One region of the Acinetobacter sp. CY05 genome, then DNA from elsewhere that is predicted to be linked to it. Evidence: riboswitches for the same ligand, from Rfam matches in the RefSeq annotation. Region 1 holds a riboswitch; the other holds the start of a gene.

Region 1 (16,086 bases):
CACTCTGGGCGAGCCAGTGCAGAGACCACAATACCGGTTGAAACGGGGAACACGCCTTTAAGCCACTTCCCCACCACGCGATAAACCTCTTCACGGTAACGTGGATCAATAATGTAAATGGTGATTTTACAAATATCCTCAAGCTCACCGCCGGCCTCTTCCAGTAACATCTTAATGTTATACATCGCTTGCTCAGCTTGACCCGCTGCATCACCAATACAAACGCTTTCAGATGTATCTAAGTTCTGTCCAATTTGACCACGCAAAAACACGGTACTGCCACGTGCAACCACGGCTTGGCATAAATCATTATCTAAATGTTGTTCTCGATAGGTGGCCTGAGTGTTAAAGGTACGAATACGTCTATGTTTCATCACTTGATCCTATTAAGTTCATAGGCCGAGTATGAATCAAGTGCTTGATAAGGCAATTTTCCTTTTCTGCTTCAATAGTTCGCATTTTCCTTATTAAGCTGCAGAATATCTAAGTTCAAGTAAACGTCAGCATTATTTTTAAGCCTAAGATTTGAGTGTTTGCTGATTGTTGTTAAGCTTAAGTAGCTTTTTTTGATCATTCTTGTTTTTAAAATAGATTGAAATGTGTAGCTTTTACTGGGGAAAATGATTAAATCTTTCAGTGAACGCTATAGATTAAAAATTAAAGTTTTATAAATCACATAGGTGTCTTAGATTTGTACAAATTTAATATCCACATGTGATCAAAATAATTCAATCACAACAGTACTCAGGAAGCTGCTATGAGCCCAATCCTTACCGCTTATTTATTATTGGCCATCGCAATCGTGTGCGAAGTTACAGGATCAAGCTTTTTATTAAAATCTCAAGGTTTTACTAAACTGTTACCTTCGGTGATGGTGGTTTTATTGTTTAGTGTGGCATTCTTTTTACTTTCACACGTCATAAAAACTATTCCCTTAGGAGTGGCGTATGCCATCTGGAGTGGTGTAGGGATTGTATTGACCGCTATTATTGGTTATGTATTTTTTAAACAGGTTTTAGATACTGCAGCAATCATTGGCATGCTAATGATTGTAAGTGGTGTGTTGGTTATTCATATTTTTTCTAGTTCAACAGGACATTAAAAATGCCTATGTAGAGTGCTACATAGGCATGTGTATGAATTAAGTCCACCAAGAGCCGCTATCAAATGGATTGAAACTTGGCAATTGGCTGATATGCCCGCCTAAGAAGCCTAGACCATCAATCGTATGTTGAGCCACATAACCTAGCCCATCAGCCACATGTCCGACGATAGGTACATTGGAAACAAGATCAGTGACAGGTGCAATGTCTTCTAAAATATTGTCTAAAATGCCAGAGACATCTTGTACTACACCACCTACGGTGGCAAATGGATCACTTGCCAGTTGTCCTAAAGTATCTAGAGGATCAATACCTGCTACATAATCGCCCAACTCATCAACTAAGCCACTTGCATTGCCTACAGTAACACCTGCGGCATTAAGCACATCGCCTAGGATTGGTACATCTGATAAAGGATGACCTGTAATTGGATCAACAAGATTACCCACGTCGGTAATAATGTCTGATGCATGATTGAGTGTTCCACCGACGAGATCTGTGGCATGGTCAAGCAATTGATCTACTGCACCTGAAATGTCACCTGCAGCTACATGTTGGCCGACTTGATTTAAAGTAGTGGTTGCATCTGCCACTAGGTTGCCTGCGGTTGTCACTGTCGACTCAATCACTGAGCCCACCACTGGAATGTGGCTGAGTGCATCAGTGACCGGTGCGACAATTGTGGCTGCAGTGTCGACTAAACCTGCAGTATAACTTATGGTGTTCCCTACAACTTGAGTGACACCTTGATATGCTGGAGTAAAAATACTACTGAGTTTCGCGGTAAATAACTTAAACATGATCGTTCCCTCTTCATTGTTGAATCTGGATCTTATTATTGATGAAATAAATTAAAAAAATATGTTTAAGATAATTTTCTATTATTTTAATTTTCATTTTTATATCAAATACTTATTTTTATTAAAATTATATTTCTATCATTCATTTTTAATTTTGAGTAAAAAATAATAATTTTTTTATTGTAAAGTAATGGCTTAGATAATTTAAAGCATTCATAAATTGAAACGTTAAATTATTTATTTTTTTGTAATTAATGTTTTTTTTAAAATATAAGTTGATCTTTCATAAAGATATTTTTATAAAATTAATGGAAATTTCATATGAATTTATTTAGCTAAAAGCAGTAGCCAATCTTTGGATTGGCTACTTTGAAAATATTAATACTTAAATTGTACCGAACCCGTCACGGTACGCGGTGCCCCCCAAACATTGCTGCGCGCCATAGTACCCACCAAGTACTCTTCGTCAGTTAAGTTGGAAATATTTAAGCCTAAAATTATATTCTCGGTTGCTTGATAACGTCCCATTAGGTCAACGAGGGTATAAGCATCTTGTTTATACGTATTACGGTCAGCAACTGAGGCATAAATATCACTTTGCCATTTTACCCCAGCACCTAAGGATAGTTTTTCTAGTGCACCACTAAATTGATAACTGGTAAATAACTTCAACTGATTCTGTGGAATATTGGTATTAATACGTACACTTTTATCTTCTGTATTGACATAACTATAGCCACCAGCGATACGCCAGTTTGGCAGTAGTTCACCACCTACTTCTAATTCAATCCCCTCACTTTCTACCCCTTGCGCTGCACGGTAGTAGGCATCATCTATGCTTAAATCAGGTGGAATAAGCCCTTGATCTAGGTCTTGTTGCGTATATTCCCCCGCACGCACGGCTACATTTTCTTGCTTGGTTTTAAAAGCGGATAAGCTGAGGTTAAGTCGCTCTTGAAGGAGATCAGCTTTGACGCCTAGCTCAAAGGTATCTCCGGTCACTGGATCCAAAGTTGCACCGTCATAAGCGCGACTAGATTGTGGCTTAAAAATATTGGTATAACTTCCATACACAGACCATGCAGGGGTTAAATCATAAACAATACCCGCATACGGTACAAATTCTCCATTTTCGTTAGTGGCACTCGTGATATTGCCTTTATTTTGATAGTTATTGACACTCGCACCCAAAATGACATGTAAGTGATCCATCGGGTTTAAGCGTAAGGCACCATAGCTGCTAATTTGGCGTTGTTTTTCTTCTAATGTACCTGAGGCTGTAATGATCGGCGCCGCCACTGTGCCGTCCCATGTTGACACAGGCACTGTACTTGGTACACCTTCAATTTTCCAGTCATCATCATGGCGCTCCATATCATAGGCGGTTATCCCCAATACTGCTTCATGTGTGCGTCCAAACAATTGAAATGGACCTTGTGCTGAAGCATCAATGTTCCATTGCTCAGGTGTTCTGGTGTTACGGTCAGCGCTAAAGGCCATTGTGTCTGCCGCGAGATTAATGTTAGATCGCCCTGCGATGCCGTACACAATATCTGTATCTGACCAGGTGTAACCTGTATTTAAGGACGTCTTCCAATCATTGTTAAATATATGCTCGATCCCAGCAAAGACGTTGATACGCTGCACATCATCATAGGACCAAGCAGCAGCGTGATTGTCTTTGGGTCCAAAAGGTGTGCGCTTAGTTTTACTGATATCTAAAATATTAAAGCCATGAGCAGTGACACCATCATTTTCTTTTTGATAAGCATCAATACCTGCGTGTAATGTAGTCGACTCATCAAGGTCAGCTTCAACAATCGCATAGATCCCTGCTTGCTTGCCTGTTCCACGTTTTTGGTAGCTGTCATAGTCTTCATAAGATGCCACTACACGCGCACGTAGCGATTGATCTTGATTTAAGCTGCCTGAGACATCAACCTCAGAGCGAACTTTATTCCAAGAGCCTAATTCGATACGAGCATCACTATGTAATTCCTTGGTAGGTTTTTTGCGCACTAAATTAATCGTTGCACTTGGATTACCTGTGCCACTCAGCAAACCATTTGCACCTTTGAGGACTGTGACATTTTCATATACGTTTGTGTTTAATGAAGTGGTATTGCCTATTGCAGCACTGGTGCTATTGATTCCATCTACTTGATAATTGGTAATACTAAAACCACGTGCAAAATAATTATTAAAGGTATCGTCCGTCCCTGGTGCTGCATATTGTGTGCCACTGACCCCCACAGTTTGTGCCAGCACATCACCTAGCGTATCTAAATTTTGGTCTTGCATTTGTTGACTAGTAACGATGCTGACCGCTTGCGGTGTTTCTTTTAAAGCTAAATTAAACTTGGTTGCTGATGTCGAATTTTTAACTTTATATGCACTCTCTTGCTCAGCCATACTTTCAATCGTTTCTAGTACAGTGACCTCACTGGCTTGGGTATGTGTAACAGCTACACTCGATATGCCCAATAAAGCAAGTTTAATAGAACGATTTAAAAGTGTGTTTTTGAATAACATGATCATTTCCATATAATAAAGATAATTATTATCATTTATATTTTGTAGCAAAACTTGTACACTTTTCAATGAAAAAGGAATTGTTTTTAGCAATCCAAACCACAAGTTTGAGTCTTTATTTCAATAGGATATAAAAAGATTTGCTGTCTTTTAGATTAAGTTTATGTTTTTTATTGAATTTTAATATTTAGATTGATAGTTGATTTTTTTTAATGAAGAAAATCTGAAGGATTTCAGCGCCTTTAAAATATAAAGGCGCCTGAATTTAAGCTAGATAGCTTGCTGGCGAGCGTAAATATTTTCTAAGGTATCGACTAAGGTGCGTGTGGTTTGATCAATTTCGAAATTGAGTTGGTCACCTACCTGCAGCTGTCCAAATTTGGTCAAGCGAATGGTCTCTGGAATCAGGTTAACGGAGATTTGATCGCGTGCTAAATCCACCTGATTGACGGTTAAGCTACAGCCATGTAAACCAATAAAACCTTTGAGGAAAAAGTATTTCATACATTGCTTAGGAATTTGAATATCAAATTGTAGGGTTTGTCCAATATGGATGATATTCACAATACTTGCTTTACCCTCAATATGACCATATATGTTATGCCCGCCATTTTCCATGCCGACTTTAAATGAGCGTTCTACATTGACCAAATCGCCAACCTGCAAATCAGCTAATGTGGTGAGAGAAAGTGTCAAGGCTGCAACGTCAAAGCTGACCTGAGTTTTGTCATCCGTGATGCCTGTTACCGTTAAGCAGGTGCCATCAATCGCGACACTTGCGCCCACAAAAACATCATCCATAAAGCCTTTTGTATTGCTTACGAAAATAGTATGGAAGCCGTCATGTTGTTCAATTTTTTCAATACGTTCTGTGCCAAGCACAATACCGGTATACATAGTGATTCCTAGAGTTTTAAATTGTGTTCAATATAACAGAGCAGAGATCACACCGTAATTGCTTTGATTATACTTCAATCAATTGCTCGGATTTTTTGAATGGAGGCTTGTAAATGTTCTTTCAAAATATGCTGTATCTAAGACATGTTTACTTGCATACTGGTAGGAAATAATACAATAAGAGCAAATCTATGCGACTTCATTTTGCAAAACCATTAAGTAAAAATACTGCAACTGCGATTGGTTTGAGTGCTGTTTTGTTATGGAGTACCAATGTTGGCCTAATGCGTAGCGTCAGTGAAAGTTTTGGCGCTGTGGCAGGGGCTGCATTGATCTACAGTGTGGCCACCATCATTTTATTTTTTACCATTGGTTTACCTAAACTCAATAGCATTCCAAAAACTTATTTATTTTGGGGAAGCTTACTGTTTATTGCTTATGAATTGTGTTTTGCCCTCTCAATCGGTTATGCACATCATCCAAAACAGGCCATAGAAGTGGGTATGATTAATTACTTGTGGCCCACCTTTACCCTACTCTTTGCAATCTTATTCAATAATGTCAAAGCCAATATTTTGATTATTCCAGGTTGTTTGGCTGCGCTAATCGGGATCTTTTGGGTGTTAGCGGCGGAAACAGGACTTGAGCTGGCTCAGGTGTGGGGAAATATACAGAGTAATCCTCTCAGTTATGGTTTGGCTTTGGCAGCAGCTGTGCTGTGGGGCTTATATTGCTCAGTCACTGTCAGTCGTTCGCAAGGCAAAAATGTGGTGACTTTGTTTTTTGCTTTGGTGGCAATTGTGCTGTGGGTGAAGTACTGGCTGATGGGTGCTCCAAGCTTAGCTTTTAATTTTGATAATAGCGTAGCCCTCTTTTTTGCTGCAGCTGGATTGGGTTTAGGCTATGGTGCTTGGAATATCGGCATTTTATCTGGCAATATGACCTTGATGGCCGGTGCTTCTTATTTCACGCCAGTATTTTCCGCTTTTTTTGCTGCCTTTTTGCTCAATACCACCTTGTCCTGGATGTTTTGGCAAGGGGTATTGTGTGTCACTTTAGGTGCAATGCTGTGTTGGTTGTCAACACGACAAAAAAGATAGCTTATATAACCTGTTATTTGAATAAACAACCGATCTATACTTTAGTGCAGAGTTATTGTACTTATCTCAATCTAGGACAGTGGGTAGATATAGTAATAATTCAAAAGCTTAAACAATAAATTCAGCAGCTTTTAACATAATAGGCGGGCAGCATCTGCAACCCGCCTAAGCGATTAAGCATCGACGGGTGGGAAGCCATCTTCGGTTAACGCAGCCACAATTTGCGCTGCATCTAGCGTAGAGTGGACCTCAACAAGCTTTGTCGCCACATCAATGTTAACTTGAGCCTGAGGGTCTAAGTCTTGAATGGTTGCCGTCACACTGCGTGCACAGCCACCACAGGTCATATTATCAATACGAAATTTCATCTTTGGTTCTCCTGTTAAGATGGTGTTGCCAAATTCAATCTGGCTTAAAATACTACATTCCGATGAATCATTGCCGTGGCAATGGGCTAACGAGTTACTCAGCGTCTGGTGGATCTGTTGGAGGCTATGAATCTTAAGATCTAAATCAGCAATATGTTGACGTGTAAGGGCTTTGACGTCACGGCTATGACGTTCTGGATTATGCCAAAGCTGTAGTAAGGTCTGAATTTTCGCTAGATCAAACCCTAAGTCACGGGCATGCTTAATAAATTTTAAAGTTTCAACATCTTCGGGCTGGTAATCACGATAACCATTGCCAAGACGCTTGACTTGAATCAGGCCGATCTGTTCGTAATAACGGATCATCTTGGCGGAAATCCCACTGTGTAACGCCACTGTACCTATATTCATGTTTTCGCCTCATTCACGGCTTTAAATTGACGCAGGCGTAGCGCATTGCTGACCACAAAGACTGAAGATAACGCCATGGCAGCCGCGGCAAACATAGGCGAGAGTAAAATGCCAAAAGCAGGATAAAGAATACCTGCTGCAATGGGGATTAATGCAGCATTATAAACAAAAGCCCAAAATAGATTCTGACGAATGTTATTTAAGGTTGCATGACTTAAAGCGATTGCATGAGCCACGCCCTGCATATTGCCTGACATAAGGACCACGTCGGCCGCTTCAATCGCAATATCGGTACCCGTACCCACGGCGATGCCAATATCTGCTTGTGCCAAGGCTGGTGCGTCATTGATGCCATCACCGACAAATGCAACTCGTCCAGCCTGTTGTTGCAATGTTTGAATGGCTTCGACTTTAGCATTTGGTAATACTTGAGCAAACACCTGATCAATCTTAAGCTGCTTAGCAATCGCGTGGGCCGTATGTTGCTGGTCGCCTGTAATCATTGCCACGCGAATTCCTTGCTGATGCAATGCTTGAATTGCCGCGAAGCTGCTGGGTTTGATGGGATCTGCCACAGCCAATATACCCGCAAGTTTTTGATCAATGGCCACAAAAATTGGCGTTTTTCCTTCGCTGCCCCACTGCTGCATCTGTTGCTTTAGGCTTTGAGTATCGAGATGAAGCTGCTGCATGAGACGCTCAGCACCAATATGTACCATGTGCTGATTGACTCGAGCTTGAATACCGTAGCCAGTGAGCGCTTGGAAATCTGTTGCAGGATAATGAGGAAGCTGGAGATCATCAGCAGCTTTGATAATGGCATGCGCAATAGGATGTTCAGATTGACGCTCGACTGCTGCCACTAAGCTAAGTAAGTCGTTGTCATCTCTAGCATCGAGGCTATATAGATCGGTCAGCGTTGGTTTGCCTTCAGTTAATGTGCCTGTTTTATCGAATGCGACCACTTTGGCTTGTTGCAATAGTTGTAGTGCCTCACCCTGACGAAATAAAATCCCCAATTGCGCACCGCGTCCTGTGCCCACAAGAATAGACGTAGGTGTGGCCAATCCCATCGCACAGGGACAAGCAATAATCAGTACGGCCACTGCATTAACCAGCGCTAAGCTTAAACTCGGTTCAGGACCAAACGCTAACCATACTGCAAAGGTCAGCAATGATAAGCCCATCACCACAGGTACAAACCATAGCGTGACTTGATCAATTAAAGCTTGAATGGGGAGTTTTCCACTCTGTGCTTGTTCGACCATATGAATAATGTTTGCCAATACCGTGTTATGCCCCACGGCGCTCACTTTAACTTTTAAGTGACCATTTTGGTTAATACTGCCTGCAACCACATGATCGCCAATGCGCTTGGAGACTGGCATGGATTCACCGCTGAGCATGGATTCATCGATATAACTATGACCCGTGATAATCTGACCATCTGCGGCAATCCGCTCTCCTGGACGGACCAACAGAGACATCCCAGGCGTCACGTGTTCAATAGGCAGCTCAACAGCCTGACCATGTTGTTCAATGGCGGCAGTTTTTGGCTGTAATCCGATAAGGTGTTGAATGGCTAAAGAGGTACGCCCTTTGGCCCGTGCTTCAAAATAACGTCCCAATAGAATTAAGGCAATAATCACTGCGGCCGCTTCGAAATAGACGTTTTGACTACCAGCAGGCAATACATGTGGTAACAAAATAGCAACCAGCGAATAGCTATAGGCCGCCAACGTTCCCACGGCGACAAGGGAGTTCATATCAGGATGCAAACGCCATAAGGCTGGCAAACCTTTTTGATAAAAATGACGGCCTGGCAAGAGCAAAATAAGTGTTGTAAGGATGCACTGGATCAGCCAACTGTTGTGCTGTCCGATCGTATGCATAACCCAATGATGAAAAGCAGGGATCAGATGCCCGCCCATCTCTAGAATAAAGACAGGTAGCGCCAACACGATGGCCATCATAAGATCACGCTTGAGGGTCTGCTGTTGCTGTTGTTTTTGATCTATAACTTGATCTTGCAATAGGTTGGCAGAAAAACCTGCTTTTTTAATCTGTTCAATGAGACGTTGTGGCTCAACTTGACGATCAACCTGAATGGTTGCTTGTTCGGTCGTTAAATTCACCCCAGCTTCTGTTACGCCTTCAACTTTCTTGAGCGCTTTTTCCACGCGTGCCACACAGGAGGCACACGTCATGCCAGAAATATGCAACTGTATTTTTTCTAAAGCAACATCAAAGCCGGCTTTTTGTACGGCTTGAATTAACTCTGCTTGTGAGGTTGGTGCTAAAACGTGTACCTGAGCCTGTTCTGTCGCCAAATTAACTTTGGCTTGAAGCACACCAGATACTTTTTTCAGGGATTTTTCAACACGTGCCACGCACGAGGCACAGCTCATGCCGACAATTTTTAAATGAAATTGCTGTACCTCAATGTCAAAGCCCGCCTTGTGTACGGCATTTTGTAAAGCAGGATAGTCGATGATTTCAGCCTGAACTTGAGCAGATTCGGTCGCCAAATTGACCGTTGCCGTCACACCTTCAACTTTATTTAAGGCTTTTTCCACCCGCGCTACGCAGGAAGCACAGCTCATGCCTAAAATGTGAAGTTGAACGCTTTGCATGATCAGACCTATAAATTTTACCAGCATGCCAATAGCATAAACCTTCCCATAATGGGAAGGTCAAGTATTTTTAGTCCGCCATAATAAAGACGTGAGTGAAACCACGTTGCTTGAGCAGTTTTGCGGCTTTGGCCGCACGAATACCACTTTTACACACACAGACCACCCGTTGTGGTGTGATCTGTGTCGGTAACTGCTCTAATCTTGTCATATGTGCTCCTTGAAGAGGAGATTCAATTTCGCTCGGCTCACGCAGTTCTAAAATCAGATCATCCGGCTGCAGCTGAGCTCGATCTAACCACAGCAATGAATCTTGAGGTTCAGGCAGCTGATCAAATCGTAAACTCGTGATATGCCATTGTTGTAAATTTAAGCCCAAGAGCTGCCCAAGGGCGGAGTTTTGGCCATTTAACAAGACATTGAGCACCATATGCGCTTGTAGGCTGGCAAGGGTGGCCACGGTTGAAGCCAGTACGCCTGTGCTTTGGCAAGAGGTTGCCTGTTGTGGCAACTCAGGAAAAAGCGCACGGTAGCTTGGCGCACTTTGTCCACAAAAGCCGCCAACATAACCTTGTTCAGCCAATACAGAGGCACTGATCAAAGGAATTTTTTGCATAAAACAGGCATCTGAAAGCAAATACGTGGTGGCAAAGCGATCGGCTGCATCTACCACAAGATCAATGTCTTGCAGTGCTGCTGCAAGATTGCTGCTGTGTATATGCTCAGTACGGGGCTCAATATCAATCTCAGGATTCAGTTGCTTTAAGTGCTGCGCAACAGCAATGGCTTTAAATGCGCCAAGGTCGGCCATACGAAATACAATCTGCCGATGCAAATTGGAAAGCTCCACGCGATCAGCATCATAAATACGTAAATAGCCAACACCACTGGCCGCTAAAATAGGCAGTAGTGAGGCTGCTAATCCTCCTGCTCCAACCACCAAGACCCGCGCAGCTTGTAATTGCTGTTGGCCGTAGCTTCCCACCTGTGGTAATTGTATTTGTCTGGCATAACGTGCGTTGTCTAACATTAGAACTCCGCCAAACCAAAAAGTGGTGTCGAGGCTTGGGCAAGATCGCGTTTCGGCATTAACCCAGCCTGATATGCCAAGTGGCCTGCCTGTACTGCAGCGGCAAAAGCCTGTGCCATCATTACAGGATCTTGGGCCTGCGCAACGGCGGTATTGAGCAATACCGCATCAAACCCCATTTCTAAGGCCAAAGCAGCATGACTCGGTGCCCCAATGCCTGCATCAATAATCAGCGGCGTGGTGGGAAAATAATGACGCATTCGTTTTAAGGCATCGAGATGGCATAAACCTTGACCCGAACCAATCGGTGCTCCCCAAGGCATCAGCACTTCGCAGCCTGCATCTAAGAGTTTTTCAGCCACAATTAAATCATCTGTGGTGTAGGGAAATACCTGAAAGCCATCTTCAGCTAAAATCCGTGCTGCCTCGACCAAGGCAAATGGATTGGGCTGGAGTGTGTCTGGATGCCCAATGACTTCAAGTTTAATCCAAGCGGTATTAAACACTTCACGTGCCATATGTGCAGTGGTGACCGCTTCTTTGACACTGTAACAGCCTGCTGTATTGGGTAAAAATCGGCAGTTGACTTGCTTGAGTAAATCACGAAAGCCCTGCCCACCTGTGCCTTCACGGCGTAAACTGACGGTAATGACATCAACATCCGCAGTTTGAATGGCGCGTAGAAGACAATCCGGGGAAGGATAACCGGCTGTGCCCAACAATAAACGTGATTTTAGCGTTGTACCATAAACCTGCATGTTAACCTCCTTGCATTGGTGCAAGGACTTCAATTTTTTGCCCAGCACATAATAAGGTGGTTGTATATTGGCTGCGTGGAACAAAGTTGCCATCAACCGCCGTGGCCACTGCGCTACCGTCAAACTGCTGTTCTTCAAGTAGTTGGCTTAAATTTTCACTGTGCGTGTCGATTGGGTTACCATTTAAATAAATCTTCATACTGTGCTCCCTGCAAGTTGATGAATCAGTTGTTCGGCCAGCCATGGTGCACATAAAAACCCATGACGATGCATGCCGTTGACGTAAAAGGTCTGCTGTTGATAAGCAATTTTTGGAATATTGTCTGAGTAAGCTGGTCTTAACCCAACACCTGTTTCTACAATAGAAGCTTCTGCCAATGCAGGATGAATGCTATAAGCTGCACTGAGTAATTCCATCATGCTACGTGCTGTGATGGGCTGACGCGAATCGCTTTCAAGCATGCTTGCCCCTAGCATAAAGCGACCATGTGCACGTGGTACTAAATAACAGGGAAAACGGGGGTGTAATAAGCGAATGGGTCGGGAAAAATGTAACTCCGGCTGCTCTAAAATCAGCATTTCACCCCGTACTGCACGTAAGGGAATTTGATCTTGCGCATAAATACCACGGCAATCAATGATTCTGCCACTGGGCTGGCCAGCGTGGATGGCGACGCCTTGTTGAATTAAATTATTTTTGAGCTCAGCTAAGACCAAACGTGGATCTAAATGGGCTTCATCTTTAAAAAACAAGGCATGCTGTACATGTTCCAACTCAGGCTCCAGGCACTGTGGGTTCAGCCATTGATGCTGTGTCGTACGTGTGGCAAAACGTTGCAACTCGGCATGATCACGCTTATTTGCTAAGACCAAAGTGCCCTGTTGCACCACCTGTGTGCTATAGCGCTGCCACCAAGCAATCGCGTCAAAATCGTATAAAGCTTTAAAATGTGGTGCAGCTTCTGCCTCACAAAACGGTGCCAGCATACCACCGGCAAAATGTGAAGCCATGGCATGCGTATTTGAGCAAATCACTTCTAGCGATTCGCCGTGAGCATGTAAGGCTGTTGCCACACATAAGGCAGTGACGCCACTGCCCAAAATTGACCAGTGGCTCATATCAATAACTCAAGAAACATGTTGATCTCCGACAAGAGACCCATGCGACGTACAGGAAAAGACGGACTTGGCTTTAAAAGCACAGGCCGTATTAAGATGGTCTTCCTACGCCAGCATTAACTGGGTCAGGTTCAAAGGGTCGCTAGCTCAACTAGCCTCTCAGTCTCTATTGGAGACTCCCCTGCCTAAAAGTGTCTCTATTTAGTTAAATTTTAAGCAGCTTGTCAAGCAATCTGTAGGGCTAAAAATGCGGCTATTTTTTGCTTAACAAAAAATAATGATTACTTACCCAAAGTATCTAAAAACACTGTTAGCTTAATTTCTAATATAAATTAAATAGATAGATAAAAATGACTTGTTTTAAAGCCTATGATATTCGGGGGAAACTAGACACAGAAATTACCCCTAAATTTGCTTATGCCTTGGGTCGCGCTTATGCAGAAATCTTTAAACCACGTTGTATTGCGGTGGGTGCAGATATTCGTTTAAGTAGCCCCATGCTCAAAACAGCCTTGATTCACGGCTTAAACGATGCAGGTGTCGACGTACTGGACTTAGGTTTAGCCGGTACCGAAGAAATCTACTTTGCGGCTTTTGCCTTGGATATTGATGGTGGCATTGAAATTACCGCCAGCCATAATCCGATTGAATATAATGGTATGAAATTGGTGGGCAAAGGCGCACGTCCTATTGGTATGGACACTGGATTAAAAGACATTCAAGCCTTTATTGAACAAGGCGTGTTTGCCTTTACGCAAGCACAGGGTCAAACCACAGCCTATGATATTTTACCTGCCTATACCGCCCATCTTATGGGCTATCTGGATCAACAGATTCGACCCTTAAAAATTGTCACCAATCCCGGACATGGCGCAGCTGGGCATGCGGTGGATGCTTTGGAACAATGTTTTAAAGCAGCACATCTTCCTATTGAACTGATTAAAATTCAGCATGAACCGGATGGTCGTTTTCCAACAGGCATTCCCAATCCAATGTTGATTGAAAATCGTCATGCGACAACAGCTGCGGTACTTGAACATCAAGCTGATTTTGGTGTGGCTTGGGATGGTGATTTTGATCGTTGCTTTTTATTTGACGAAAAAGGCCAGTTTATTGATGGATATTATTTGGTCGGCTTATTGGCAGAAGCATTTTTACAAAAACAAGCCCAGCAAAAGATTGTGCATGATCCACGTTTAATCTGGAATACATTGGATATTGTGGCGCGTTATCAAGGCATTGCAGTTCAGTCTAAATCTGGGCATGCCTATATGAAGCAGGTCATGCGTGAAGAAAATGCAGTTTATGGCGGCGAAATGAGTGCCCATCATTACTTCCGTGATTTTGGCTACTGTGACAGCGGTATGATCCCTTGGTTATTGGTGGTGAACTTATTGTCAGCCAAACAGCGCCCCTTATCTGAACTCACCCAAGTCATGCAGCAGCGTTTCCCTTGTAGTGGCGAAATCAATTTTACGGTCAAAGATGCAGCCACCACCATGCAGGCCTTACACCAGCATTTCTCAGCTGATCAGCCTGAGTTAGATACAACCGATGGTTTAAGTTTTGATTTTAAAACATGGCGTTTTAATGTCAGAGCCTCAAATACCGAACCCTTACTCAGACTGAATATTGAAATCAATCAAGAGCAAGCAACTCAGCCTCTGGATTATTATGTGCAGCTCTTAAGCGAATTGATTGAGAGCACATCATAACATCACGCATGGCCTTCGCCATGCGTTGCTTTAGAACATTTGAATCGTTTGTATCAAACCGCGCGTTGAGGCATCTAAATGCGATAAGTCAGCATGTTCTCGGGTTAACACAGGCAATAACTCATTGGCTATTTCTTTGCCCTTTTCTACTCCCCATTGATCAAAAGGATTAATATTCCATAACACCGATTGTACAAACACTTTATGTTCATACAGTGCAATTAACATACCCAATGAATAAGGATCCAAAGACTTGATCAATAAGGTGCTGCTGGGTTGATTACCACTATAATGTTTATACAGCGGTAAATCGGCCAGGTTTTGTTCTGTTAAAGCATGGTTGCCAAATGCCAATAAACGCGATTGTGCGAGACAGTTTGACAACGCCAAATAGTGCTGCTCCACCAGTGAGGCCGCGTTTTCAATATGGCCAAATTGTTCGTCATCATAACGATGAATAGGTGCAATAAAGTCACAACTGACGTTACTGGTACCTTGATGTAGCAGTTGATAAAACGCATGCTGGGCATTGGGTCCGACTTCACCCCAAATAATTGGGCAAGTGTTGACTTCCACCGGTTGATGATTACGTTGTATAGATTTGCCATTGGACTCCATTTCAAGCTGTTGCAAATAGGAGGTAAAGTATTTTAAACGACCGTCATAGGGCAGTACAGCATGGGTATTAATATGTAAGAAATTAATATTCCAAAGCCCAATTAAAGCCATGAGAACCGGAATGTTATGACGTAAATCGGCCAATTGAAAATGTTGATCAATGGAATGCGCACCGGCAAGTAAGCGCTTAAAATGTCCGACCCCAATGGATAAGGCGATGGGTAAGCCAATACATGACCACAGTGAATAACGCCCCCCTACCCAGTCCCAAAGTAAAAACTGTTTTTCAGGCGCGATGCCCCAAGCTGTCATTTTATCTGCTCGGGTAGACACCCCAACAAAATGATGTTTTAAAAAGAGTTCAGCCTCTCCCAAACTTGCCTCTAACCATAGCCGTGCAGTTTGTGCATTGGAGAGCGTATCTATGGTGGTAAAGGATTTAGACGAAATAATAAATAAGGTCGTCTCAGGACGTAATTTATGCAAAATATCAGAGAGTTGGCTGCCATCCATGGTAGAGACAAAATGTAGATTTAAATCCTTAGCGGTCTGGCGTTTAAAATCTGACAAGGCATGACTGACCATAACGGGGCCTAAATCTGAGCCCCCGACCCCAATATTGACCACGTCTTGAATCACTTCTCCGGTCACGCCGCGATATTGCCCTGCATGAATTTGTTCCACCAGTGCGAACATGCGTTGTAATTGCTCATGCACTGCTTGCGCTAAGTCTTGATGTGGTGTGCCATGCTCAGGCAAACGCAGTGCCCAATGCATGGCAGCACGCTGTTCGGTATAGTTAATCTTTTCTTCTGAAAATAAACGATCAATCCACTGCTTGAGCTGTTTTTTTTCAGCGAATTGAATCAGTTCATCCAGTATATTGTCATTTAAGCGTTGCTTGCTAAAATCAAAAATGACTTGTTCGTGCTGGAGGGATAAACGTTCAAAACGTTGTTGATCGTGTTGAAATAAATCATGCAAATGTTGCTGGCGGATTTG
Region 2 (16,086 bases), on a different contig from region 1:
GGTTTCAGCACGACGCGCAATCCCTAAGTGTTTAATACGGAAGCCTAAGTCCTCAGCATATTTAACGTCTTGTGCGGTAATTTTGCTAATGCCTTCGGTAAAGACTTTGTCAAACTGCAGTGGAATACCAAATGCAATTGAGGCCAGTAAAGTGAGCTTATGTGCAGCATCAATACCTTCAACGTCAAAAGTTGGATCCGCCTCGGCATAACCTAAAGCCTGCGCTTCAGCCAATACGTCTTCAAAAGCACGGCCTTTTTCACGCATTTCAGTCAGGATAAAGTTACCTGTACCGTTAATAATGCCCGCCAACCAATCAATTTTGTTGGCAGCCAAACCTTCACGCATCACTTTAATAATTGGAATACCGCCAGCCACTGCTGCTTCATAAGCAATTTGCACGTGGTTGTCATCAGCAAGTTTAAATAGTTCGTTACCGTGTTCAGCAAGCAAGGCTTTGTTGGCTGTGACCACTTGTTTGCCATGCAAGATGGCTTCTTTAATAATTTCGTAAGCAGGGTGAATACCACCCATCACTTCAACCACCACATCAACATCAGGTTGACGTACGATATCAAGTAGATCTGCGCTTTGTTTTACTGATTCATCAAGAGTTAAATCAGGACGAGGACGACGTGTACCTACATGAGTAATTTGAATTTCACGACCGGTGCGACGTCTAATCTCAGCAGCATTTTCTTGTAATAGTTTAAGGGCACCACCACCCACAGTACCTAGACCGAGGATTGCCAGACGAACTGGTTTCACGTCACACTCCATATTTACCAATTTTAAGTGAGCCTAGATCATAGCTAAAAAAAACAGGATACTCTAGCATCCTGTTAACTTTATCTACATGCATAAAAAACAGTAATTTATGTCATAAGAATTAGTTATCTAAACGGCTGACTAATTCCTCTGGCGTTAAGTAGCCACCTAGGTAAACACCTTCGCTATTGTAGATCGCTGGCGTACCATTAACTCCCATTGCTAGCCCCATGTCATATTGGGCTTTGACTGGATTTTGACAGCTTGCAGGAGGCAATTGCTCACCGGCAATGGCACGATCAAATGCCTCTTGACGATTGTCGCTACACCATACGCTTTGCATGGCTGGCATAAATTGCTCACCACGTGGCCAAGCGATATAACGCACTTCAATGCCTTTGGCATTGATTTCATCCATATGCTCATGCAATTTGTGGCAATACGGGCAACTAATGTCGGTAAACACGTAAAGTACATGTTTGGTTTTGCCTTTGGCAGGATAAACAATTAGATCTTCAGTTTTCAAATTGCTTAATAATTTTTTGCTGGCTTCAGCTTGCAAAGACTCACTGACGTTGTGCAAGGTTTTATCGCCTAAGCGAATCACATCGCCTTGGATAATATATTTGCCATCGGCTGTGGCATAGACTGAGCCCATACCTTCTAAGCTGACCCAAACTAAGTTGGGTACTTCAGTGGCCTTAATTTCTAGCACTTTGGCGTTAATGTTGGCAGTTTTAAAATGTTGCTCTAAGGTTTTGATTAAACGTTGCTCAGCATTACGTTCAATCAGATTTGATGCTTCACCAGTCGCTGGGGTACTTGCAGTTAGAGTTGTTTGCTTAGCTTCGTTATTAGAATTAGAGCAAGCGCTTAAGCCAAAACTTAAGCTTAAAGTACAGGCTAAAAATAATTTGGCGCGGGTAAAAGACATCATTAACCCTTTTAGATGACAAATAAAGAGCGCACAGCATAACAAAAAATGTGCGTCACGCTAAATTTTTTGCGCTTAACCGCGTGGATGATGAGTCGCATGTAGGTGTTGCAATCGAACTTGTGCCACATGGGTATAAATCTGTGTGGTGGATAAATCACTGTGTCCAAGTAGCATTTGTACCACACGTAAGTCCGCACCATGATTGAGTAAATGGGTGGCAAAGGCATGTCTGAGCGTATGCGGTGACAGTTCTGCTTGAATACCCGCAGCGAGTGCATAACGTTTAATGGCATACCAAAAATTTTGCCGACTCATAATCCCGCCTTGTTGAGTTAAAAAGACAAAGTCAGTAGCGGTGCGATAAAGTTTAGGCCGGGCCTCGCTTAAGTATTTTTCTACCCATTGGCATGCCTGTTGCCCTAGTGGCACCAAGCGCTCTTTGTTGCCTTTACCGAGCACGCGCAAATAACCTTGATTTAGGTTGATTAAATCCAAACGTAAATTGAGTAACTCAGAGACGCGTAAACCTGAAGCATAAAGGACCTCTAACATGGCACGATCACGTAAACCCAAAGCAGTATTGATGTTAGGTGCTTGAATCAAGGCATCGACATCTTGTTCAGAGAGATCTTTGGGTAAGTTACGCCCAATTTTAGGGGTTTTATGGTTGGCAACAGGATTATCGCTACGTAATTTTTGTTCGCGTAAAAATTTAAAAAAAGAACGCAGTGCTGATAAGGTACGTGCAATTGAACGTGGGCTTTTACCTTGTTGAGTTAAAGCGAGTAAAACCGTTTGAATATCGTCACTGTTCCACTCAGGCAGGGTTTTGGTATGTAAATCAGCAATCTTAATCAAATCAGATAAATAAGCGTTACGCGTATGTGGACTGACCGTCTGTGCAATTAAATTGTCACGAAAACCCTGTAAAAAGGAAAGTTTTGTGGGAATTTGTAGCGCAGCTGGAATACGCGGTTTCTTATTTAGCATATTGTTTTAACCCGAGTTTTGATTTGAGAAATATCATTGATCAAATCCAAGTTGCAAGCAAACCTTATTTGTTAATTATTCTCATTTGTTTGTATAATGTGCAAAAGTATTTAGGATTCAATCGTGCGTTTGTCTGAGTTGAAAGTGAAGCAAACTGCCGTCATACGCAAAGTGCATCGTACTTTGGATGGCAGCAGCCAAAGCGATATCGTCGCGAGTCGTTTAGAAATCTTGGGTTTTATTCCGGGTACAAAAGTTCAAGTCATTACCAAAGGTGTTTTTGGTGGTGATCCAATTTTAATTCAAATTGGTTTTACCCGCTTCGCACTGCGTAAAGTTGAAGCCGCAAAGATTGAGATTGAAGGAGCTGCCGCATGAGTGATGCGCTACGTATTGCCCTTGTTGGTAACCCAAACTGCGGTAAAACCTCGCTGTTTAACCATTTAACAGGTACACGACAAAAAGTCGGTAACTATGCTGGTGTCACGGTTGAACGTAAAGTGGGTAATTTTACCTTGCCTTCTGGTCAAGCAGTTCGTGTTTTGGACTTACCTGGTACCTATAGCTTAGATGCCACGAGTCCTGATGAAGAAGTTACGCGTAATGTCGTAATGGGCAGTTTAAGTGAAGAGCGCGATCAAGATGCCTTTTTATGTGTGGTGGATGCCACTAACTTAAAACTGCATCTAGGTTTAGTGTTAGAGATGATCGAACTGGGTCGTCCAATGCTGATTGTACTGAACATGATGGATGAAGCACGCCGCCGTGGCATGCAAATTAACACCCAAAAACTGTCACAACGTTTAGGCGTGCCAGTGGTGGAAAGTGTAGCAGTGCGTGAATCTGGTATTGAAAACTTAAAGCACGCGCTCGATCAAGCCAAATATGCTGAGCCAAATACTGAACTGACCGGTTTAAAAGGTGATCATCATCAAAGAGTCGAACAGCTGATCACCGATGTCATTGTCTATGCTGAGCAAGATGATCAACGTTCTGATTTTCTGGATAAAATTTTCTTACATCCAGTACTTGGCTTAGTCAGCCTTGCGGTGATGATGTTTGTGATTTTCCAAGCGGTATTTGCTTGGGCAGCGCCATTTATGGATGGTATTGACGCTTTATTTGGTTGGCTAGGTGAAGTCATTGGTGCGAATATTGCGCATCCAATGCTGAATAGTTTAGTGGTCGATGGGATTATTGCCGGCGCAGGTGGGGTCGTGATTTTCCTCCCACAAATTTTAATTCTGTTCTTCTTTATTTTGGTCTTAGAAGAATCAGGTTACTTACCGCGTGCGGCGTTCTTACTGGATAAATTGATGTATAAAGCCGGTCTGTCAGGGCGTGCCTTTATTCCATTATTATCTAGCTTTGCCTGTGCAATTCCGGGCATTATGGCATCACGTACCATTAGCGATCCGCGTGACCGGTTAACCACGATTTTTGTGGCACCGCTGATGACCTGTTCAGCACGTTTACCAGTGTATGCACTGTTGATTGCTGCCTTTATCCCTGCACAAACGGTATGGGGCATCTTTAACTTACAAGGTTTGGTGCTGTTTGCTTTGTATATGGCGGGAATTGTCAGCGCATTGATGGTTTCGTTTGTGTTGAAGTTTTTCCAAAAAGACAAATCACAACATATGCTGTTAATGGAATTACCAAGCTATCGTTTACCAGATTTAAAGAACATTTGGATTGGTCTATTAGATCGTGCCAAGATCTTCTTAAAACGTGTCGGCGGTATCATCTTCGCTTTATCTATTTTGCTTTGGTTCTTATGTACGTTCCCACAAGCACCAGATGGCGCGACCTTACCTGATATCGACTATTCCTTTGCGGGTATGCTCGGTCATTTGATGCAACCGATTTTTGCGCCACTTGGTTTTAACTGGCAGATTTGTATTGCCTTAATTCCTGCTATGGCCGCACGTGAAGTGGTGGTTGCTGCACTGGGTACAGTATATGCCTTATCGGCTGTTGATGAAGATGCCATGTCAGAAGGCTTAGCTTCTTTAATCAGTAGTGGTGGTGACTTAGGTTGGTCATTGGCAACTGGTTTGTCTTTACTGGTTTGGTTTATCTATGCGCCACATTGTTTAGCAACTTTAGCCACAGTCAAACGTGAAACAGGTTCATGGAAAACGGTTGGCTTTATGACAGTGTATCTATTTGGTTTAGCTTATTTGATGTCGTTCTTAACCTATCAAATTGCTTCAAAAATCTTTGCTTAAACAATAGGAGCTTAAAAGATGGTGGAAGGTTTAATTATTGCTGTATTGGTACTGTGGAGTACATTGGTGGTATTTAAAAAGGTGTTTCCAAAGACATCTTTTAAGTTCTTTTTAAGCCTCGCCAATGTGGCAGAAAAACAAGGTTTGCCGCGTTTAGCCAAATGGTTAAAACCGGCTATGCCAGCAGGTTGTGGTGGGAGCTGTGGCTGTTCTACCAATGATGAGGCAGAAACCAAAAAGCCTGCTGTACAAGCAGTCAAATGGAAGTAACGACCAAGATGAAAAAGCCGCTCAATTGAGCGGCTTTTTTACGCCCAGACACAAAAAAAGCTGAAACAGCAAAAGCCAAAGTGCTAACATTTTGCCAGTTTAAAAACCAAGATAAGAGATGGGACAAATGTTAATACAACGTGGTGGACTAAAAGTTGTTGCAGGGCTAGGTATTTCGGGTGTTGCAGCGGTGAATTTCTTGCATGAAAAAGGCTACCGCGTTGCCGTAACCGACTCTCGCGCCAATCCGCCAGGCAGTGACCAAATTCCAGAAGAGGTACAAACCAGCTTTGGCAAGTTTGATGCAGAACTTTTATTGTCAGCAGAAGAAATTATTATTAGTCCGGGGCTTGATCCAAAACTACATGAAATTCAAGCAGCTATGGCCAAAGGTATTCCAGTTGTCAGTGAGATTCAAATCTTACGCCGTGCCACAGATAAACCCATTGTTGCGATTACTGGTTCTAATGCCAAAAGTACCGTGACTACATTGTTTGGTTTAATGGCACAAGATGCAGGCAAAAAAGTCGCAGTGGGCGGTAACTTAGGTCGTCCAGCTTTAGATTTAACCAAAGATGATCCTGAGCTGTATGTTCTAGAGCTCTCGAGTTTTCAATTAGAAACCACTTCTAATTTAAATGCTGAAGTTGCCGTTGTGCTTAATATGAGTGAAGATCATCTTGATCGTCATGGCGATATGATGGGCTATCACACTGCAAAACACCGCATTTTCCAAGGTGTGAAAAAAGTGGTGTTTAACCGTGATGATTCATTAACGCGTCCATTAGTACCAGATAGCACAACAATGCAAAGCTTTGGCTTAAATGCACCTGATTTGAATCAATATGGTGTGTTACGTGAAGACAACGGCAGCATGTGGCTCGCGCGTGGTCGTGAACGTTTAATTCAAAGTTCTGAGCTGTATATTCAAGGCACACATAATATTGCCAATGCTTTAGCTTGTTTAGCATTAGGCGAAGCGATGGGTTTACCGCTTGAATCTATGCTAGAGACTTTAAAAACCTTTAAAGGTTTAGAGCATCGCTGTGAGTTTGTGCAAGAAATCAATGGCGTGCGTTATTACAACGATTCTAAAGGGACCAATATTGGCGCAACTTTGGCGGCACTTGATGGTCTAGGTGCAGCGATTGAGCCACAAGGCGGCAAAGTGGCAATTATCTTAGGTGGTCAAGGTAAAGGGCAGGATTTCAATGCACTACGTGATGCTTTAAGCAAATATGCCAAAGTTGCGGTATTGATGGGTCAAGATCGTCAGTTGATTGAAATAGCCATTCAAGGCACGACCGAACTTGTCAACGTGGATACTTTAGAACAAGCAGTACAAGTCTGTCAGCAACATACCAAGCCAAATGATGTGGTGTTACTTTCACCTGCCTGTGCAAGTTTGGATATGTTTAAGAGCTATGGCCAACGTGGTCAGGCATTTGTTGCGTGCGTTGCTGCACTGCCACAAGCACAATAAAAAAGGAAATCGCTATGGTGGGCTTTGCTCAGACAACCATTGCCAAAATACAACAATGTTATGATCAGATTGCACCAAAAGTGCCTGAGCAAATTACGGTACGTAATACTTTAATTTTCTGTGTCTTAGCTTTGCTGTGTATTGGTTCGATTATGGTCGCATCGGCATCTATGCCCTATGCCGACCGTTTACATGAAAATCCATTTCATTATGTGATGCGCCACGGAATTTCTATTGTGGTGGCTGCAGTCGCAGCCCTGTTGGCTTACCGTGTGCCGCTTGAAATGTGGTTTAAAAATGCCTTTAGCATTTGGATTGCCACCATTTTGCTACTGGGCGCAGTTTTGGTGGTCGGAACCGAAGTGAATGGTTCAACCCGTTGGATTCGGGTAGCAGGTTTTACTTTGCAAGCCACTGAAGTCGCCAAAGTTGCCATGGCGATCTTTACCGCAGACTATGTGGTACGCCGTTCAGAAGAAGTGAGAAGTAAAATATCAGGCCTGTTTCGTTTAGGCGTGGTGATGCTGCTCACCGTGGGCTTTATTATTTTAGAGCCAGACTTGGGCGCAACTGTGGTAATTGCCTTAATGATGCTTGGTGTTTTCTTCTTAGCAGGTGCGCCAATTATTCAATTCGCGGTGGCTTTTGTAGTGATTTTATTGGCCTTTGTGGCATTAATCCTATTTGAGCCATATCGTTTTGAACGTCTGATGTCATTTACCAATCCGTGGGATGATCAGTTAGGTGTAGGCTATCAGCTGTCAAATGCCTTAATGGCCTTTGGTCGTGGTGAGTTTTTTGGTGTAGGTTTAGGGCATAGTATGCAAAAAATGTCTTATCTACCAGAAGCGCACACTGACTTTATGCTAGCGATTTTTGCCGAAGAATTTGGCTTCTTTGGCTTTGCGGTTTTAATGTGCTTAAGTTTTACTATGTTGGCGTGCTGTATCAAGATTGCTCATCGTGCCTTACGTAACCAGTACTTACGTGCTGGCTATCTGGTGTATGGCGTGGCGATTATTTTCTTGCTACAGATTTTAGTAAACGCTGGTATGAACATGGGTTTACTACCGACCAAAGGTTTAACCTTGCCATTTATTAGTTATGGTGGTTCATCTTTAATTATGTGTGCGGTGATGATCAGCTTAGTTCTTAAAGTTGAAAGCCAAACACAGGGCATTAACCCAAGTCGAGAAGAGTCGAGCTTCTAATCAAACGGACCCTTTTGCTGAGCATGTTGTAAGACATTGCTCGGCATCTCGGTGCCGCAGTTTAAACATTTTACAAAAGCAGCTTTGGCTTTAGACAGTGGAATAAGCGGAATAAAAAATAAAGAAAAATAGTTGCGCTGTTGTCTAAGTTCATAGGATGTATGTGTGCGACAGACAGGACAAACAAACATATTTTTTTCAACAACTTTGGTTTTAGGCCCAACACCAAAAATAAAAAACATCGTCTTCCCCTCATGGTTTTTAACTAGCTTAACCTAGAAGATGGCTTTATAGGTAATGACCTTGTAACTCAATTTGATGCGGAATACGGCTCACATCCCATTGTGCAATGGCTTGCGCTAACATGACTTGTGGATGATCCACATCAACGTGGGGCTGTTTAAGTGCCTGAATGGCTTGTTGTAACAGTTGAGGTGCTTGATTGATCTCTAGTGCTTGAGCCAAATTTTGTTTAGACAGCTTTTGACCTTGATCATTCATCGCAAGCGGCAAATGCATATAATCTAAACGCGGATAACCGAGTAATCCACCAAGATAAATCTGACGTTCGGTGTTATCGAGTAAATCTGCACCGCGCACCACATGGGTCACACCTTGCAAATAATCATCCACCACCACGGCCAATTGATAATTAATAATGCCATCACGGCGCTTTAATACAAAATCACCTAAATCGGTTTTGAGCTTCGAGCAATGTTGACCTTGTAAGCGGTCTTCAAAGCAGATGGTGACATCTGCAACTTTTAAACGAATTGCTTGATGGGCAAAGGGGAGCTGTAAATTGCGGCAGGTATCTTGATAAATATGATTAGAACCGAGCATCTTACGGGTGCATTGGCAGGCATAGACTAAGTCTTTGGCGTGTAGATCAGCCAAAACACTTTCGTAAATATCCAAACGGTCTTTTTGAAAGATGATCTGATCATCAGGCTCAAAGCCAAAGGCATCAATGCAACGCAAAATATGCGCTTCACTGCCGAGATAAATCCGCGGAATGTCGGTGTCTTCAATGCGCACTAACCAACGACCATTTTGGCTACGTGCATCGCAATAGGTGGCCACAGCGGTGAGCAGTGAACCAAAATGCAAAGGGCCGGTTGGCGAGGGCGCAAACCGGCCGACATAAGCCATCCTGTTATCCCCCTCCTTGACTAAAGAAGGGGTGAGGGGAGGATTATTGAATAACATGCTTAACCGTTATTTTGCTTTTCTTTAATCTCAGCTAAAGTTTTGCAATCAATACACAAAGTTGCAGTTGGACGTGCTTCTAAACGACGTAAACCGATTTCAATACCACAAGTTTCACAGAAACCGTAATCATCGTTTTTAATCGCTTCAATCGATTGCTCAATTTTACGAATCAATTTACGTTCACGGTCACGCGTACGTAATTCAATCGCAAATTCTTCTTCTTGCGTTGCACGGTCGTTAACGTCAGGGAGGGCAGTGTTTTCGTCTTGCATGGTGTTTAAGGTACGATCCACTTCAGACATTAACTCAGCTTTCCAAGCCAATAAAATTTGACGGAAATGCTCAAGCTGTCCTTCCGACATGTATTCTTCATTTTTCTTAGGCTGATAAGGCTCGATACCAAATAGGCTAGCAGTAGAACCACCTTCAGTTGCCTTTGGCTTGGTCTTACGTACACGTTTTACAACGTCGGTTTGTTCGTCTAAGACTTGATTTTGGTTGTCATTCGCCATATAGGGCATTCCTCATCATATGTATGTAATTCGATACACACAAAAAAATATGGTGATATGCGATGTTGTTATCCACCCCAAATCGCGTTGTGCTGTTCGGGGGTCGTCATCATATAGACTTTTTCTGTATTTTAATAGTCTTTGATGCTTGGATTCGAAGTATCACGTGTCCATCGGAAGCCATAACTTAAAACAAAAAAATGAAAATGAAAAGTTAATAACCTGAAATTTCAACATTAATATTCTGTTGTAAATGTGTAAGTCGATGTACCTCTGTGTGAAAGCTACCATCACTTCTTAACTGTAAGACTCTGTAACCAGGCGCTTCGTTCCCAAGCGCAAAATCCTCACTTTTTGGTTTAAATTGCACACAAGTTGAAGGGGTTGAAAAAAAAGCAATGTGTTGCCATGTTTGGCATGATTCTTGATGCACATGTCCAAATAACACCAGCTTAACGTTGTTATGTCGGCCTAATAGGTCGGTTAAGGCTTCAGTGTTTTTTAGTTTGTGCTGATCAATCCAGTGTGATTGCATCGCAAAAGGATGATGATGACATGCAATGACAATATATTGCTCAGGGCGCGCAGCCAAAATCTGTTCAAGTTGCTGTAATTGCTGAGAGTCTACCCAACCATCGACTTGATTGGGTACTGCACTATTGAGTAGCACCAAGCTCCAAGCACCAAGTTCAATCACATGTGCACTATTTTGTTGCTGATAAAATGGGAAGCAGGCCACATCATCATGGTTGCCGGGTACATGAAAATAAGGAATATTTAAACGTTGTACATGCTGCACATAACGTTGATAGGTTTTAGTACAAGCTTCTTGAGCCAAATCACCCGTATGTAGTAAGGCGTTTGCTTCAGGATAATGCTGTTGAATATCTGCCAATACACTTAAAAGATTTTGTTCAGGATTGATGCTGACAAAATCTGTCGCAGCATCCGCCATTAAATGGGTGTCAGAAATATGTACTAATGTTAACTCAGTCATTACAGATGCTGTATTCATATCTGCCCCTCTTAGACATTCATTAGGGTTTTAATATGTTGTTGCAACCATTGCAATGCCATAATGACTGGCGCATTTTTTAAGCGACCAGTGGTGAGTAAGGGCGTGACATCTGAGTAATTAAAAACGTGTAATTGAATGTTTTCGCCTTCATCAGGCATACCAAAAATCGAGCCATTTTCAGGTAATTCTGCCTGCGCTACATATAAATGGAACAATTCGGAGCATGCACCAGCGGAAGGATAAAAGCTAAATAGATGTTGTAGGTCAAATAGACTGCAACCCGCTTCTTCTAAAGCTTCACGGTATAAACAGTCTTCTGGTTGTTCTTGAGCATCTAATACGCCAGCAATAATTTCCAATTGCCAAGGGGAATGGGCATCATCGAGTGCACCGACACGGAATTGTTCGATCAAGGCAAATTGTGCGCGTGCATCATTATAAATCAGTACGCCTGCTGCTTCAGGGCGATGAATGAGTTCGCGCTGTAAGGTTTTACTATAGTGATCTTGTCCAAACAGACGATGACGTAGACTGACTTTTTCAACCTGAATAAAGCCGCGAAAAACGTGTTCACGATTTTCAATTTTGACTTCGTTTTTAAGATAGGTGGCCTGTTTAATAATATTCATAGTTACAGTCAGGATGAAGTAAAGTCTTACTTCATCCTAACTGAGATTAAACAACAGGCAAAATGCTTTTTATAACTTGTGGTATATTTTTTGTCCATGTTCTATAAAGCGATCTTGCATCTGTTTTAAACCCGCAGCAATTTGTTGATTTTCTGCATAATCCCTCACATTTTGACTAATTTTCATGGAGCAAAATTTAGGACCACACATAGAGCAAAAGTGTGCAGATTTATGTGCATCTTTGGGTAAGGTTTCATCATGCATACTGCGCGCAGTATCAGGGTCTAAACTTAAGTTAAATTGATCTTCCCAGCGGAATTCAAAACGTGCTTTAGATAGGGCATTGTCACGCGCTTGCGCCCCTGGATGACCCTTGGCAAGATCGGCAGCATGTGCAGCAATTTTGTAGGTAATGATCCCATCTTTAACGTCTTTTTTATTGGGCAGACCTAAATGTTCTTTGGGGGTGACATAGCACAGCATCGCCGTGCCATACCAACCAATCATGGCCGCACCAATGGCTGAGGTAATATGGTCATAGCCTGGGGCAATATCTGTGGTAAGCGGGCCTAAAGTATAAAAAGGAGCTTCACCACAGACTTCAAGTTGTAAGTCCATATTTTCTTTAATCATATGCATAGGCACATGCCCCGGACCTTCAATCATGACTTGTACATCATGTTGCCAAGCACGATGCGTGAGTTCACCTAGCGTTTTTAGTTCTGCAAATTGGGCTTCATCGTTGGCATCTTGAATAGAACCTGGACGTAAGCCATCGCCCAAACTAAATGAAACATCATAGGCTTTCATGATCTCGCAGATTTCATCAAAATGGGTGTATAAAAAGTTTTCTTGATGATGTGCTAAACACCACTGTGCCATGATCGAACCACCACGTGAGACTATACCCGTTAAGCGATTGGCGGTTAACGGCACATAACGCAATAACACCCCTGCATGAATAGTAAAGTAATCTACGCCTTGTTCGGCTTGTTCAATTAGGGTGTCTTTAAAAATCTCCCATGTTAAATCTTCTGCCACACCATTAACCTTTTCTAAGGCTTGATAGATGGGTACAGTACCCACTGGCACAGGGGAATTGCGAATGATCCACTCGCGGGTTTCATGGATATTTTTACCCGTTGATAAATCCATGATGGTATCCGCGCCCCAACGGGTTGCCCATGTCATTTTAGCCACTTCATCGTGAATATTAGACCCCAGTGCTGAATTACCGATATTGGCGTTAATTTTGACTAAAAAATTACGCCCAATAATCATGGGTTCACATTCAGGGTGGTTAATATTGGCAGGAATAATGGCGCGTCCTGCGGCCACTTCTTGACGTACAAACTCAGGGGTAATTTCGGTTAAGTTTTTAGCACCAAAATTTTGTCCTGCATGTTGACGCAGATCTGTGCCTGCATGTTGGCGCTGATTTTCGCGAATGGCGATATATTCCATTTCTGGGGTAATGATGCCTTGTTTGGCATAGTGCATTTGGGTCACGTTATGACCAGACTTAGCACGGCGCGGCTTTTGTAGATGACGAAAGCGAATCTCAGCAGTGCTAATGTCACGTAAGCGTGCTTGACCAAAACGAGAGCTTAATTGCTCTAACACCTCGGTATCATGCCTTTGCTTAAGCCATGCCTCGCGTATATTGGGTAAGCCTTGGTTTAAGTCAATTTTAATGGTGGAGTCGGTATATGCTCCAGAAGTGTCATAAACCAAAAGTGGGGGATTATCTTCGCCACCTAAATTGGTTGGTGTGCTGCTGAGCTGAATTTCGCGCATCGGCACTTGAATATCAGGGCGTGAACCTTGGATATAGATTTTTTTAGAGGCAGGTAAGATACGGTGAAGGTCTTGAGCGTCTTGCTCATGTTGCGCAATGAGCGCGTCTTGAAGATTCGTTAATGGGTTCATGTCCATGATCCTTTGCAATATCAACGAATCAAGCACGACCAAAAACGTGGCAGATATATCCCAAAGATGGGGCATATCAAAAAGGCATAAGTTTTTAGTGGCTTGATTCCTACGCAGGTATTAACCTGATCAGGTTCAACGGTACTTTGGATTAAATGTAAAATTACATTGACCAAATCTCAGCGAGTCAGTTACTCGCGCTCCGTCAAGCGACTTGCAGTGTAACAGGACTAAAAAAACAACACTAATAGTGTTAATGTCTAAATACACACCGCATCTAAGAAACAATTTTTACCGCGCTGTAAATTTACTGGCACTAAATCCAGTTCATCTGTAAGTGCTGCAACAGCGGCTTGATGTTCTTGTTCCAAACTGCTGTGGCTCAGTTCAAAATCACGCTCAATAAAGTTTAAAAATTTCGTGGCTTGTGTGGCAAGAGTCGCATTTGATTGTCGGCTAATATATTGAATTGCCGCGAGACTCTGTGGGTCGATACTGTCAATCCCTTTATAACTATTGGAGACTTGATCACTTTGGGTGCCAGTAAATAACAACTGACTATAAGCGCGATATAAATACTGAGCGTCGTTTTTATAGCGACTATTTGGATAGCTGGCAAGATAGCTTTCCCAAAATAAAGCCCGCTCGGCCACAACCAAAGGCTCAACTTCTAGACTGTGTTGATTAAATAAAGGCTGACTATTTTGATTGGCTAAGGCTTGAATAAAGCTCTGTTCAGCTTCAGGTAAATACGGTGCAAAGATACGTGCTAAATACTGTGGACTGCGACGATAACCGACATAGCCATCGCTCAAAGTAATTAATTCAACGTAGGCTTGACCTTGATGCTTGACTAAATACTGGTCACGGACGCTCATTTGATCAAAATACTGTTGATGGAGTGTGGGATGTGTACCCGCACCATTTACATACTGCTCAAAAGCGTGTTGCTGGGCAGGTGTACGCTCAACCAGTAAAAAATTCTCGTACATATGTTGTGAAATGTCGAGTAAATCTAACTGTTGTTGAGTGGTCATAAGCGGCAGACAAACTTTGAGATTTTGATTAATTTCCTGTAACGCGAGCACTGTACGTTGATGATCTACCTGCTGCATATCTTGGGTTAGATTATCACATAGTGTATTGAGATCTTTTTCTGGTTTGGTGCTGTGAGCTAACGGTGCTGAGTCTGGAATTACGGGTTTTTCTGAAGGTTGGCAAGCGCTAAAGCTAAGTGCACACAACACTGGTAAGAATAACCTTGTGAAATAAGGTAAGGACAATGTTGTAAGCATAAGACCGCGACTGTTATCCAATGAATAGGCGTATTTTGCAATATATGTATATTCAGAGATGCTAGCAATATGTAGTATTCTGAGGCGATTTGGTTAATTATTAACACAAATCATAAGCTGCTGGCTCATTTTATGGAAAAGTTGTGTTTTTAAAAGCTAAGTTATGTAAAAAATACGCTAAAAATGTACCTAAATTCCCAATTGGGTTTGATGCTCAATCCCTAAATTTTTACGCTGTCTTTGTATGCTTGAGTAGGTCATATTCATGAAAAAACAACTTTTATTTCTTGCCAGCTTAATACTTGTTGCACCTAGCAGCTATGCTTTGGATTTAGTTGAAGCGTATCAGTTGGCACAAAAAAATGACCCCACTTGGCAAGCCAATCAATTGCAGTATCAAGTCGATCAACTTAATTTGGGTTTGGCGAAAGGTAATTTATTCCCAACAATTACCGTGAATGCCAATATCACCCGCAAAAGCCAAGATAATCAAAATAATAACCTAATTAATGTTCCTGGTTTTGAGAGTGAGAATTTAATGCCGAGTTCCTCAACAACTCGGCAAGCGCTAGTCACGGCTAAACAACCGCTGTTTCGTTGGGATGCGTGGCAAGGTTTAAAGCAAGTGAAAACTTCAATTTCCTTAAGTGAACTAACACTACGTCTACAACAGCAGCAGCATATTTTAAATACTGCTCAAGCTTACTTTAATGTGCTTAGACAGCAAGCGTTAACCGCAGCCCACGTGCAGGAAGAAAAAGCATTATTAGAACAGTTAAATATGATGCAAGCTAAACTACGTGAAGGTTTAGTAGCACGCAGTGAAGTCAGTGAAGCAGATGCGCAATATCAAAATGCACGTGCCAATCGTATTGCGGGACAGGTGCAAGTCTTATTGGCTCAAGAGCAGCTTGAACAGATAATTGGACCTTATCGTGAAAATTTAGCGGTATTAAGTCAAGATTTCCACTTTGAAAAGCCCTATCCAGCAGATTTAAGTGCTTGGCAAGAATTGGCTCAAAGCCAAAATTTACAGTTGCAGCAAGCACGTTTACAACAGCAATATGCTCAAGATGGTAAACGTGTTGAACAAGCAGCGCGGTTGCCACAAGTGACAGCAGTTGCGAGTTATGGCTATAACCAACAAAGTCCAAGTAGTGTGCTTGCTAGTGATGGCCAGTTTGATCAGGTTGGGGTTGAAGTAAATTGGAATGCTTTTACTGGTGGACGCACTAAAATTAATATTGAAAAAGCAGACGTCAACCTAAGAAAAGCCATGGCTGAAGTAGAAGCAGCCAGTCGCCAAGCCAATAGTGATGTGCGTAAGGCCTATATGCAAGTTGAAACGGATCAAGCGAAATTACAAGCACGTTTAGCTGCTATGCAATCAGCACAAAATGTGGCTAAAGCCTCACAGGCGCAGTACCGTGAAGGTTTAAAAAATATGGTAGATGTACTCTTAGCACAGCGTAATGCTTTTGCAGCCCAGCAAGATTATTTGAATAGCCAGTATGATTATTTAATCAATGTGTTAAACCTAAAGGCAGCCATTGGACAACTCAATGAAGATGATCTAAAACAATTAAATATGTGGTTGGTGC

The links. A riboswitch is a leader RNA that binds a small molecule or an ion and turns the genes downstream of it on or off. The one in region 1 is predicted to bind thiamine pyrophosphate.
Region 2: it holds a riboswitch for thiamine pyrophosphate, as region 1 does, so the genes downstream of both, thiC (phosphomethylpyrimidine synthase ThiC) here and AC5YCD_RS07615 (FAD-dependent oxidoreductase) in region 1, are expected to answer to the same signal.

What each region holds. Positions count from the first base shown of each region.
Region 1 is NZ_JCAKMW010000007.1:15,101-31,186, reverse strand. It holds gene AC5YCD_RS07675 (RidA family protein) at 1-374, opposite strand, end outside; gene AC5YCD_RS07670 (DMT family transporter) at 758-1,102, shown strand; gene AC5YCD_RS07665 (hypothetical protein) at 1,142-1,903, opposite strand; gene AC5YCD_RS07660 (TonB-dependent siderophore receptor) at 2,282-4,435, opposite strand; gene AC5YCD_RS07655 (riboflavin synthase subunit alpha) at 4,706-5,332, opposite strand; gene yddG (aromatic amino acid DMT transporter YddG) at 5,524-6,432, shown strand; gene AC5YCD_RS07645 (heavy-metal-associated domain-containing protein) at 6,606-6,800, opposite strand; partial or broken gene AC5YCD_RS07640 (MerR family DNA-binding protein) at 6,897-7,211, opposite strand; gene AC5YCD_RS07635 (heavy metal translocating P-type ATPase) at 7,208-9,844, opposite strand; gene AC5YCD_RS07630 (ThiF family adenylyltransferase) at 9,915-10,874, opposite strand; gene AC5YCD_RS07625 (thiazole synthase) at 10,874-11,632, opposite strand; gene thiS (sulfur carrier protein ThiS) at 11,634-11,831, opposite strand; gene AC5YCD_RS07615 (FAD-dependent oxidoreductase) at 11,828-12,751, opposite strand; TPP riboswitch at 12,837-12,944, opposite strand; gene AC5YCD_RS07610 (phosphohexomutase domain-containing protein) at 13,102-14,466, shown strand; gene pgi (glucose-6-phosphate isomerase) at 14,497-16,086, opposite strand, start outside.
Region 2 is NZ_JCAKMW010000015.1:18,638-34,723, reverse strand. It holds gene AC5YCD_RS11250 (homoserine dehydrogenase) at 1-768, opposite strand, end outside; gene AC5YCD_RS11245 (DsbC family protein) at 890-1,702, opposite strand; gene xerD (site-specific tyrosine recombinase XerD) at 1,778-2,695, opposite strand; gene AC5YCD_RS11235 (FeoA family protein) at 2,819-3,073, shown strand; gene feoB (ferrous iron transporter B) at 3,070-4,926, shown strand; gene AC5YCD_RS11225 (DUF6587 family protein) at 4,945-5,196, shown strand; gene murD (UDP-N-acetylmuramoyl-L-alanine--D-glutamate ligase) at 5,324-6,679, shown strand; gene ftsW (putative lipid II flippase FtsW) at 6,694-7,890, shown strand; gene AC5YCD_RS11210 (zinc ribbon domain-containing protein) at 7,887-8,132, opposite strand; gene gluQRS (tRNA glutamyl-Q(34) synthetase GluQRS) at 8,179-9,042, opposite strand; gene dksA (RNA polymerase-binding protein DksA) at 9,102-9,614, opposite strand; gene cpdA (3',5'-cyclic-AMP phosphodiesterase) at 9,829-10,629, opposite strand; gene AC5YCD_RS11190 (NUDIX domain-containing protein) at 10,641-11,261, opposite strand; gene thiC (phosphomethylpyrimidine synthase ThiC) at 11,331-13,190, opposite strand; TPP riboswitch at 13,280-13,405, opposite strand; gene AC5YCD_RS11180 (hypothetical protein) at 13,451-14,437, opposite strand; gene abuO (multidrug efflux outer membrane protein AbuO) at 14,751-16,086, shown strand, end outside.